3 regions of the Variovorax sp. LjRoot130 genome follow, and region 2 is predicted to be linked to each of the others. Evidence: predicted binding sites of a transcription regulator. Region 2 holds the regulator's gene; each other region holds the start of a gene.
The links. Region 2 encodes sigma-54, which starts transcription at its own class of promoters, with help from an activator protein. Its sites were predicted from a motif close to TGGCANGNAANCTGCTTT; they were not measured.

Region 1: a site for sigma-54 is predicted at 1,380-1,397, ahead of pedF (cytochrome c-550 PedF). Genes of this name have one in related genera too.
Region 3: a site for sigma-54 is predicted at 1,289-1,306, ahead of ACSQ86_RS10650 (circularly permuted type 2 ATP-grasp protein). Genes of this name have one in related genera too.

The regions. Positions count from the first base shown of each region.
Region 1 covers NZ_CAXURM020000002.1:1,402,330-1,405,603, reverse strand. The annotation lists gene ACSQ86_RS36535 (sigma-54-dependent Fis family transcriptional regulator) at 1-1,241, opposite strand, end outside; gene pedF (cytochrome c-550 PedF) at 1,601-2,062, shown strand; gene ACSQ86_RS36525 (substrate-binding periplasmic protein) at 2,076-2,927, shown strand; gene ACSQ86_RS36520 (DUF779 domain-containing protein) at 2,979-3,274, opposite strand, start outside.
Region 2 covers NZ_CAXURM020000001.1:5,474,501-5,477,774, forward strand. The annotation lists gene ACSQ86_RS27140 (phospholipase D family protein) at 1-834, opposite strand, end outside; gene ACSQ86_RS27145 (RNA polymerase factor sigma-54) at 837-2,417, opposite strand; gene lptB (LPS export ABC transporter ATP-binding protein) at 2,432-3,208, opposite strand; gene lptA (lipopolysaccharide transport periplasmic protein LptA) at 3,205-3,274, opposite strand, start outside.
Region 3 covers NZ_CAXURM020000001.1:2,106,407-2,109,680, reverse strand. The annotation lists gene ACSQ86_RS10650 (circularly permuted type 2 ATP-grasp protein) at 1-1,261, opposite strand, end outside; gene ACSQ86_RS10645 (DUF2126 domain-containing protein) at 1,895-3,274, shown strand, end outside.

The DNA.
Region 1 (3,274 bases), on a different contig from region 2:
ACGGCCACGAAGGCCTGCCTGGAACGGTTCGAGTCCTGGTGCACCGCGCGCGCGAGCAACTCCTTGCCGGTGCCGGTTTCCCCGAGGATCAGGAGCGGGATGTCGCGGTTCAGGACGCGCTGCACCTTCTGCACCATCGCCTCGATCTGCATATCGCCGGTCTTCAGGTAGTGCAGGCCCGAGAAAGCGCTCGGTGGCGCGGCCGCGGCGTTGGCCGGATGGGGCGGCGGGTTCGCGTCGACCGGCACGGCTTCGCGGGCCGTGACGGCCTGCGATGCCGGTTCGTCGCCGCCCAGGCCGGCCATCATCGAGCGCGGCGTGCCGTTGAAGCGGGCCTTGACATAGAACTGCCGGCCGTTCGAAAGGCTCAGGCACATCGGCGTCGACAGCGGTGCCCGGAGATGGTCGAACATGGCCGGGACGGTGGTGCCGAACAGGCTGGTCAGGCTCTGCATTCGCAGCGCCGCGCTGCTCATGTCGAGCTGGTCCAGCGCGCTGCGATTGGCGCCGAGGATCTTGCCATCGGCGCCGACGACGATGATGCCTTCGAGCAAGGTGCCGATGAATTCGACGCGGCTGTGCAAGTGCAGCCGAAGCCGGTTGCCGAAGTCGTCCGACAACCACTGGTTCTCGATCATGCGCGCCGACATGCGCACCAGCCCCATGGTGTGCTGGTGATACGAACGCTGGTCGCCGGTGACGTCGAGCACGCCGAGCATATTGCCGCGCGGATCGAAGATCGGGGCCGCCGAACAGGTGAGGAAGCTGTTCGCATGGATGAAGTGCTCGCCGCCGTGAACGACCGTGGGCGACTCCTCGAACAGCGCCGTGCCGATGGCGTTGGTGCCTTTCGAATGCTCGGCCCAGCTGACCCCCGGCGACAGTGCTACTTTGCCGGCGCGTTCGAGAAACTTGTCGTCCCCGACCGAGTGCAGGATCGTTCCCTGGGCATCGGCCAGCACGATCATGCTCTCGGTGTTGACGATCTGCTCGAACAGCATCTCCATCACCGGCGCCGCGCGCGTGAACAGGCGCTGGTTGCGCTCCCGCGCCACGCTGAGGTCGCTGCGCATCAGGGGTTCGAAGTCGGGGCGCTCGATGCGGGTCAACCCTAGTGCGGCGCAGCGCTGATGCGACTGCTCGATCAGCTCCGTGCGCGCGGCCTGCCGCACGAAGGGCAATGCCGACGGCGTCGTCCAGGTCTTGGCGTTCGTGACCAAGGCACGATGAGTTGCGGACATCCTTGTGTCTCCTCTGCGCCTGCCGAGGCAGGTTGTCTCCGTCGAATCACCGCGCGCCGGGCCGTTGTCACCAGCTGCGTGGCACTGCTGCGTTTTGGCACAGCTCTCCGGGTCTGTTGCAAAGCAGGCCGGCCAAAGTGGCAAGGATGCCGCAGTGCCGCACGTGCGGCTTGATCTGGAGCAACTGGGCAATCGATCACAGGCAATTTGTGTTCCCGCCTGCAACACCGGCGCGTGGCACGGCGTTTGCAGACCGAGCTCATCTTTCAACACGACCATGACGGAGACCTGACATGAAGCGAAACGGAAATCTGCCGGCCGCACCCACCCCACCCAGCCGCCGGCGCGGGCGCATGGCCATGCGCCACGGCGCCTGGCTGCTGGCCATCGCCGCCTGCGCCGCGAGCCCCGCCGTATGGGCGCACGGCGACGTGACGCCGCAGGCGGTCGACACTTCGGCGCTTCCGAAGCTCGGCCAGGAATGGCGTCCCGAGAACCCGTTCCGGGCCAACGACGCCGCCGTCAAGATCGGCACGTCGGCCTACAACCAGAACTGCGCCCGCTGCCATGGGCTGGAAGCGATCTCCGGCGGCATCGCGCCCGACCTGCGCAAGATCGACAACGAATGCGCAGCGCTCAAGGACAGCGCCAAGAAGGCCGCCTGCGTGAAGGAGATCGACGAGTTCTATCTCACGACCGTTCGCCAGGGGCGCACGCGCAACGGCGCGGTGTACATGCCGCCGTTCGAAGGGGTCATGAACCAGGAAGCCATCTGGGCGATCAAGGCCTACCTCGAAACGCGCCGTGACAAGCCGTTCTAGGCGGGGAGGGTCCATGACACCCAAGACACCGAGCCGTCGCGATTGCCTGCGCTGGCTGGGCGCGTCCGGCGCCGCAGCCCTGGCATGTGCGCCGCTGCACCTGCGGGCGACGCCACTGGAGCGCGTGCGCGAGCGCGGCACGCTGACGGTCGGCCTCTACCACGACATGCCGCCGTTCCACGTCGGCGGCCAGGGCATCGACGTGGAGCTGGCGCGCGCCCTGGCCGAATCGCTGGGCGTCAGGCTCTCGCTGCTGCCGTTCCATGCCGACGAGAACATGAACGACGACTTGCGCAACATGGTGTGGCGCGGCCACTACCTCGGCTACGGCCCGGCCGACGTGTTGCTGCACGTGCCGGTCGACCGGCCGCTGATGGAAGGCAACCCGCAGGTCAGCATCTTCGCGCCGTACTACCGCGATCGGGTCGTGATGGCACGCCAGCTCGAGCGCGTGCCGCGGCTCGAGACGCTGTCCCAGTTGGGCGCCGACAAGGTGGCGGTGCCTGGCCAGTCGCTCGCGGGCTGGTTGCTGATTGGCGCCGATGGCGGCGCCTACCGGAGCCAGTTGATCACGCAATGGAAGGACGGCGCCGAGACGGCGCGCGCGCTGTTGCGCGGCGAGGTGACGGTGGCCGCAGGACTGGCGTCGGAGATGGAGTCGGTGCTGCGCGGCGACCCGCGCTTCGCCATCGCGCCGATGCCTTCGCCGCGGGCGCCGCGCGACGGATGGGCCGTCGGCATGGCCGTCAAGCGTGACGCCACCGAGCTGGCGCAGGCGCTGCAGCGCGCGGTGAACGAAATCGCGGCCAGCGGCCGGCTGCGTCAGATCTTCGAGCACGGCAACCTCGCGTGGCAAGCCGCATGACGCGCGGAACCGGCAGCCTGCTGCCGGGTTCGCGTGAGCTGCGCCGCGGCGCTAGAGCCAACCGCGCGCTTCGAGCACCTTCCACTCCGCGTCGTCGTACAGGCGCGAGCGTGTGAGAAAACGCAGGCCGGTCGGCCGCTCGAGCGAGAACATGCCGCCGTTGCCCGCTACCGCATCGATGATGAGATGCGTATGCTCCCAATACGCGAACTGGGCCCGGCTCATGTAGAACGGCGTGCCCGCGATCTCGCCCAGGCAGACGTCCGAATCGCCGGTGACGAACTCGCCGGCGGCGAAGCACATCGGTGCGCTGCCGTCGCAGCAGCCGCCGGACTGGTGGAACATCA
Region 2 (3,274 bases):
GTCGTTGGGCGCCGGCGGACGTGGTGCCGGGGTGGTGGCCGGGGCAGTCAGCTCCTCGAAGCGCCGCTGTCGTTCCTCCCGCGCGAGCGTGGGCGCGACCACGGTTTCGATCGGCCGCACGTGCTCGCTGTTCCAGTACAGGTCGAACAGGCTGGAAAGGCGCGGGATCAGGGCGCCGGCGACGAAGGTGTCGAGGTCGATGAAGTTCGCGCCGGCCGTCTGCGTGAAGTACGGGTTGCCGATGTTGCGCCCGCCGGCTACCGCCATCGCGCCGTCGGCGATGAAGAGCTTGTTGTGCATGCGCCGGTTGACGCGGCTGAAGTCGAAGAGCGAGGCCGAGAAGCGCCTGAGCATGCTGCCGCGCCCGGCCGGAAACGGGTTGAAGAGCCGCAGCTCGAGGTTGGGCGTGGCGGCCAGCGCGAGCAGCAGCTCGTCCTCGCCCGCAGTGTAGAGATCGTCCATCAGGAGCCGCACGCGCACGCCGCGCTGGGCCGCGTCGCGCAGCGTGCGCAGCAGGTAGCGGCCGGTCTCGTCGTTGTCGATCTGGTAGTACTGGACGTCGAGCGTGCGCTCGGCGCGGCGCGCGAGCTCGAGCCGCGTGTTGAGCGCGAAGTCGCCGCTGGGCATGAGCCGGAAGCCGCTGAGGTCCGCATCCGGCTGCGAGGCCTTGGCGATGCGGCCCAGCACGGTGCCGGTGGACAAGGGCATCGCCTTGGACGGCGTGCGCTCGAATTCGGCCGGCAGCATCGCGCAGCCGCTGGCGAGAAGAAGCACCGCCATCAAGGCCAGGCCGAGGCGAATCCAGCTTGGTAGCGGACTCGGACGGCGACTCATCGCTAGAGTGCCTTGCGCAGGTTCGCAGGCGCGATGCGCAGCGCCTCGCGGTACTTGGCCACCGTGCGGCGCGCGCACTCGATGCCCTGCTCCTTGAGCATCTCGGACACCTGGCTGTCGGACAGCGGCTTCCTCACGTCCTCGGCGCTCACGAACTGCTTGATCAGCGCGCGCACCGCGGTGCTGGAGGCGTTGCCGCCGGTTTCGGTGCCGAGCGCCGAGCCGAAGAAGTACTTGAGCTCGACGGTGCCGTAGGGCGTGGCCATGTACTTGGCGGTGGTCACGCGGCTGATGGTGGATTCGTGCAGGCCCAGCTCGTCGGCGATCTCGCGCAGCACCAGCGGCCGCATCGCGAGCTCGCCGTGCACGAAGTAGCTCTTCTGCCGCTCGACGATCGCGTTGGAGACCCTGAGGATGGTGTCGAAGCGTTGCTGGATGTTCTTGATGAACCAGCGCGCTTCCTGCAGCCGCTGCGACAGCGCCTGGCTGCCCTCGCCCTTGTGCTGCTTGAGCGCGCCGGCATAGATGTCGTGCACGCGCAGCCGCGGCATGACCTCGGGATTGAGCATGACGCGGAACTTCGCGTTGGTGCCGTGGCCGATGCGCGTGACGATCACGTCGGGCACGACGATGTTGCGCTCGACGTCGACGAAGCGGCGCCCCGGCTTGGGCTCGAGCCTGGCGATCAGCTGCAGTGCGGCGCGCACCTCGTCTTCGTTGCTGCGCGTGAGCGTGGCCAGGCGCTTGAAGTCGCGCCGCGCGAGCAGCTCCATCGGCTGCTTGCAGATCGCGATGGCGGTCTTGCGCACCTGGGCCTCCTCCTCGCTCTCCTTGGCGCTCGCCAGCTGGCGCAGCTGGATGGTCAGGCATTCGCCGAGGCTGCGGGCGCCGACGCCGGCCGGCTCCAAACTCTGCAGCAGGCCCAGCGCGACCTGGAAGTGATGCACCAGTTCGTCGAACTGGTCGTTGTCGTCGCCCGCGAGGCCCGAGGCCAGCGCCGGCAGCGAATCCTCGAGGTAGCCGTCGTCGTTGAGCGATTCGATCAGGAAGCGCAGCGCGGCGCAGTCGTTCTCGTCCAGGCGCAGCGACAGCGCCTGCCGGTGCAAGAAGGACTGCAGCGATTCCTGGCTGCGCGCGAGCTCGGTCGCATCGGTGCGCTCGTCGTCGCCGAGGTTGTTGGCGCGCGCGGGCGCATCGCCGCCCCACTCGCTGTCGTCGGGCGCGAGGTCGACCGTACCGTCGCCCTCCCAGTCGGGTTCGCTGTCGGCGGGCGCAGCCGCTTCGGCATCGCCGTTGGCGGCGACCGCCACCTCGGCCGGCGCCGCGGCCGAGCCGGGGACGAAGTCAGCCTCGCCCTCGGCCTGGCGGTCTTCGTCGCGCACCGGCGCATCGGCCGCCTCGAGACCGAACTCCTCGCGCGGCGCCTCTTCGGCCGTGCGTTCGAGGAACGGGTTCTCGTCGAGCATCTGCTCCACTTCCTGGCTCAATTCGAGCGTGGAGAGCTGCAGCAGCCGGATCGACTGCTGCAGCTGCGGCGTGAGCGCCAGGTGCTGGGAAACGCGCAGCGAGAGCCCTTGCTTCATCGAAGTACGGTCCCCTACATCCGGAAATGCTCGCCCAGGTACACGCGTCGTACCTCGGCGTTGTCGACGATCTCCGAAGGCGTGCCTTGTGCCAGCACATGCCCGTCGCTGATGATGAAGGCGTGATCGCAGATGCCCAGCGTCTCGCGCACGTTGTGGTCGGTGATGAGCACGCCGATGCCGCGTTCCTTCAGGAAACTGATGATCCGCTGGATCTCGATCACCGCGATCGGGTCGATGCCGGCGAAGGGCTCGTCCAGCAGGATGAAGCGCGGCTGCGTGGCCAGCGCCCGCGCGATCTCGACGCGGCGGCGCTCGCCACCCGACAGCGCCAGCGCCGGCGAATCGCGCAGATGGTCGACGCGCAGGTCGTGCAGCAGTTCGCCGAGGCGCTCCTCGATGCGCTGCTTCGACAGCGGCACCGGCCGGCCCGCGTCGTCGGGTTCGCGCTGCAGCTCGAGCACGGCGCGCACGTTCTCCTCGACCGTGAGCTTGCGGAAGATCGACGCTTCCTGCGGCAGGTAGCTCAAGCCCATGCGGGCGCGGCGGTGGATCGGCATGTGCGCGATCGGTTCGCCGTCGATGCTGATCTCGCCCGCATCCGCCCGAACCAGCCCGACGATCATGTAGAAGGAGGTGGTCTTGCCCGCGCCGTTGGGCCCCAGCAGGCCGACCACCTCGCCCTTTTGCACGCCGAGCGAGACGTCCTTGACGACCTTGCGGCTGCCGTAGCTCTTCTGCAGGCCGCGCGCCTCGAGGCGGCTGCCCAGGACTTCGTTGCCGCCGCTCACTTGCGCTGCTCTCCGCCGAGCGTGGTGGTCGAGCGCAGGCCCGTTCCGGACGCCGGCGCGGAGGCG
Region 3 (3,274 bases), 3.4 Mb from region 2:
AGGTCGACAGGCTCAAGGTGGGCTGCGCGATGTAGCCGTCGGGCTTGGCGAGCACGGCTTTCTTGAAGTCCTCGATCTCGGCATGCGTCGCCGCCGGGCCGATCAGCATGCCGTAGCCGCCGGCGCCGTGCACTTCCTTGACCACCAGGTCCTTCATGTTGGCCAGCGTGTAGTCGAGTTCCTCCTTGTTGCGGCACATGTAGGTGGGCACGTTCTTGAGGATCGGCTTCTCGCCGAGGTAGAACTCGATCATCTTCGGCACGTAGGGGTAGATCGACTTGTCGTCCGCCACGCCGGTGCCGACCGCATTGCAGATCACGACGTTGCCCTCGCGGTAGGCGCGCATGAGGCCGGCGCAACCGAGCGTCGACGTGGGGCGGAACACCTCGGGGTCGAGGAAGTCGTCGTCGACGCGGCGGTAGATCACGTCGACGCGCCGCGGGCCGCGCGTGGTGCGCATGTAGACGAAGTCGTCCTTGACGAAGAGGTCCTGCCCTTCGACCAGCTCCACGCCCATCTGCTGCGCGAGGAAGGCATGCTCGAAGTAGGCGCTGTTGTACATGCCGGGTGTGAGCACCACCACGGTGGGCTCGGCGGTCGCGGGCGGCGCGGAGGCGCGCAGGGTTTCGAGCAGCAGGTCGGGATAGTGCGCCACCGGCGCGACGCGGTTCTGGCTGAACAGCTCGGGGAAGAGCCGCATCATCATCTTGCGGTTCTCCAGCATGTAGCTCACGCCGCTGGGAACCCGCAGGTTGTCTTCGAGCACGTAGTACTCGCCGTTGCCGGCCGCGTCCGGCGCGCGCACGATGTCGATGCCGGAGATGTGCGAGTAAATGTCGTTGGGCACCTTCACGCCCACCATCTCGGGGCGGTACTGCGCGTTGTTGAAGATCTGCTCTGAGGGGACCACGCCGGCCTTGACGATCTCCTGCCCGTGGTAGACGTCGTGGATGAAGCGGTTGAGCGCGGTCACGCGCTGCACCAGCCCCTTCTCCATGCTTTCCCACTCGTGCGCGGGAATGATGCGCGGCAGCAGGTCGAAGGGGATCAGGCGCTCGGTGCCCGAACCGTCCTCGTCCTTCGCTCCGTACACGGCAAAGGTGATGCCGACCCGGCGGAAGATCATTTCCGCCTCCTCGCGCCGCGATCGCATCACCTCGCCGGGCTGCTTCGCGAGCCATTGGTCGTAGCGCTTGTAGTGGTTTCGGACCGCTGCGCCATGGTAGGGCAGCTGCTCGTACATCTCGTCGAATTTGTGCATGGGACGACCAATCTCCTTGGGCGTAGCTTAGCAAGTTCAGGGCCAGTGCTTCTAGGGAACAACGTGGTGCCAGTAGCGTTTCGCGGTCCGGCGCTGGCATTCGCGGGGGCACGCGCGGCATGCCGCGGTCGTTACCGCCGGCCCAGCGCGCCGATTCGAGGTCGAAGAGAAAGCGCACGGCGCCATCGCCGCGCTGCGGCATCTGCGAAACGATGCCCACCACCTGCAGGTCGCGCCCCTCGAGCGCGGGCGCCAGCGCATCACCCGTATAGGCGGTCGCGCGCCAGCCCGCGAGGCCGGCGCCGGCCATCGCGCCGAGCAGCAGCATGGCCAGGGCCGAACGTCGCAATCCCCGCAGCAACAGCCCGCCGGCGACCGCGGCCAACAGCACCCCGGCGTAAACACCACCATGCCACAGCGCCGCCTGCTGCAACTGCAGCGCAGCGCCCAGCACCAAGCCGGCCATGGCGGCAAAGAAAGCCAGGCCGCGCGGCTCCCCGCCCGGCGTCACGCAACGATCCCTGATGACATGCTGCAATCGCTCCCTTACACGCTCTCTGTGGCGCGCTAATTGCTAACCGTGTGGGCTAGTATGCGTCTCACTCCGAGGCAACCTCGACGTTCCGAGAAAAAATGTCCATCCACGCCGCTCTCCACCACGTCACCCACTACAAGTACGACCGCCCGGTGCAATTGGGACCGCAGGTGATCCGCCTGCGCCCCGCGCCGCATTGCCGCAGCAACGTGATCTCGTATTCGTTGCGCGTCGAGCCCGAGCAGCACTTCATCAACTGGCAGCAGGACCCGTTCGCGAACTACCAGGCGCGGCTGGTGTTCCCCGAGAAGACGCGCGGGTTCAAGGTCACGGTCGACCTCGTGGTCGAGATGGCGGTCTACAACCCCTTCGACTTCTTCCTCGAGCCGCAGGCCGAGAACTTCCCTTTCAAGTACACCGAATCGCAGGCGCAGGAACTCGCGCCCTACCTCGTGGCCGACCCTGCCACGCCGCTGGTCGCGGCCTACCTCGAGAAGATCGACCGCAAGACGAAGCGCACCATCGACTTCCTCGTCGGCCTCAACCAGCAGGTGCAGAAGGACGTCGGCTACCTGATCCGCATGGAGCCCGGCGTGCAGACGCCCGAGCAGACGCTGGCCAATGCCTCCGGTTCCTGCCGCGATTCGGGCTGGCTGCTGGTGCAGCTGTTGCGCCATTGCGGCCTGGCGGCGCGCTTCGTTTCGGGCTACCTGATCCAGCTCACGCCCGACGTGAAGGCGCTCGACGGCCCCAGCGGCACCACGGTCGACTTCACCGACCTGCACGCCTGGTGCGAGGTCTATCTGCCCGGCGCCGGCTGGATCGGGCTCGACGCCACCTCGGGCCTGATGGCCGGCGAAGGCCACATCCCGCTGGCCTGCACGCCCACACCTTCGAGTGCGGCGCCGATCGAAGGCGCGGTCGACGAGGCCGAGGTCGAATTCGCCCACGAGATGAAGGTCACGCGCATCCACGAATCGCCGCGCGTGACCAAGCCCTATACCGACGATCAATGGGCCGAGGTGCTGGCGCTCGGCGAGGCAGTCGACGCGCGCCTGAATGCCGGCGACGTGCGCCTCACGATGGGCGGCGAGCCGACCTACGTCGCCACCAGCGACCGCGACGCGCCCGAATGGAACACCGATGCGCTCGGCCCGACCAAGCGCGGCTACGCGACCGAGCTCGTGCACAAGCTGCGCGCCGAATACGGCCAGGGCGGCTTCCTTCATTTCGGCCAGGGCAAGTGGTACCCGGGCGAACAGCTGCCGCGCTGGGCGCTGTCGATCTTCTGGCGCGCCGACGGCCAGCCGCTGTGGCACAAGCCCGAGCTCTTCGCCGACGAACGCACGCCCACCCACTACACGAGCGAAGACGCGCGCCGCTTCACCAGCGCGCTCGCGCACAAGCTCGGCCTCACCGACCGCTTCGTGCAGCCCGGCTACGAAGACGTCTACTACTACCTCTGGCGCGAGCGCCGG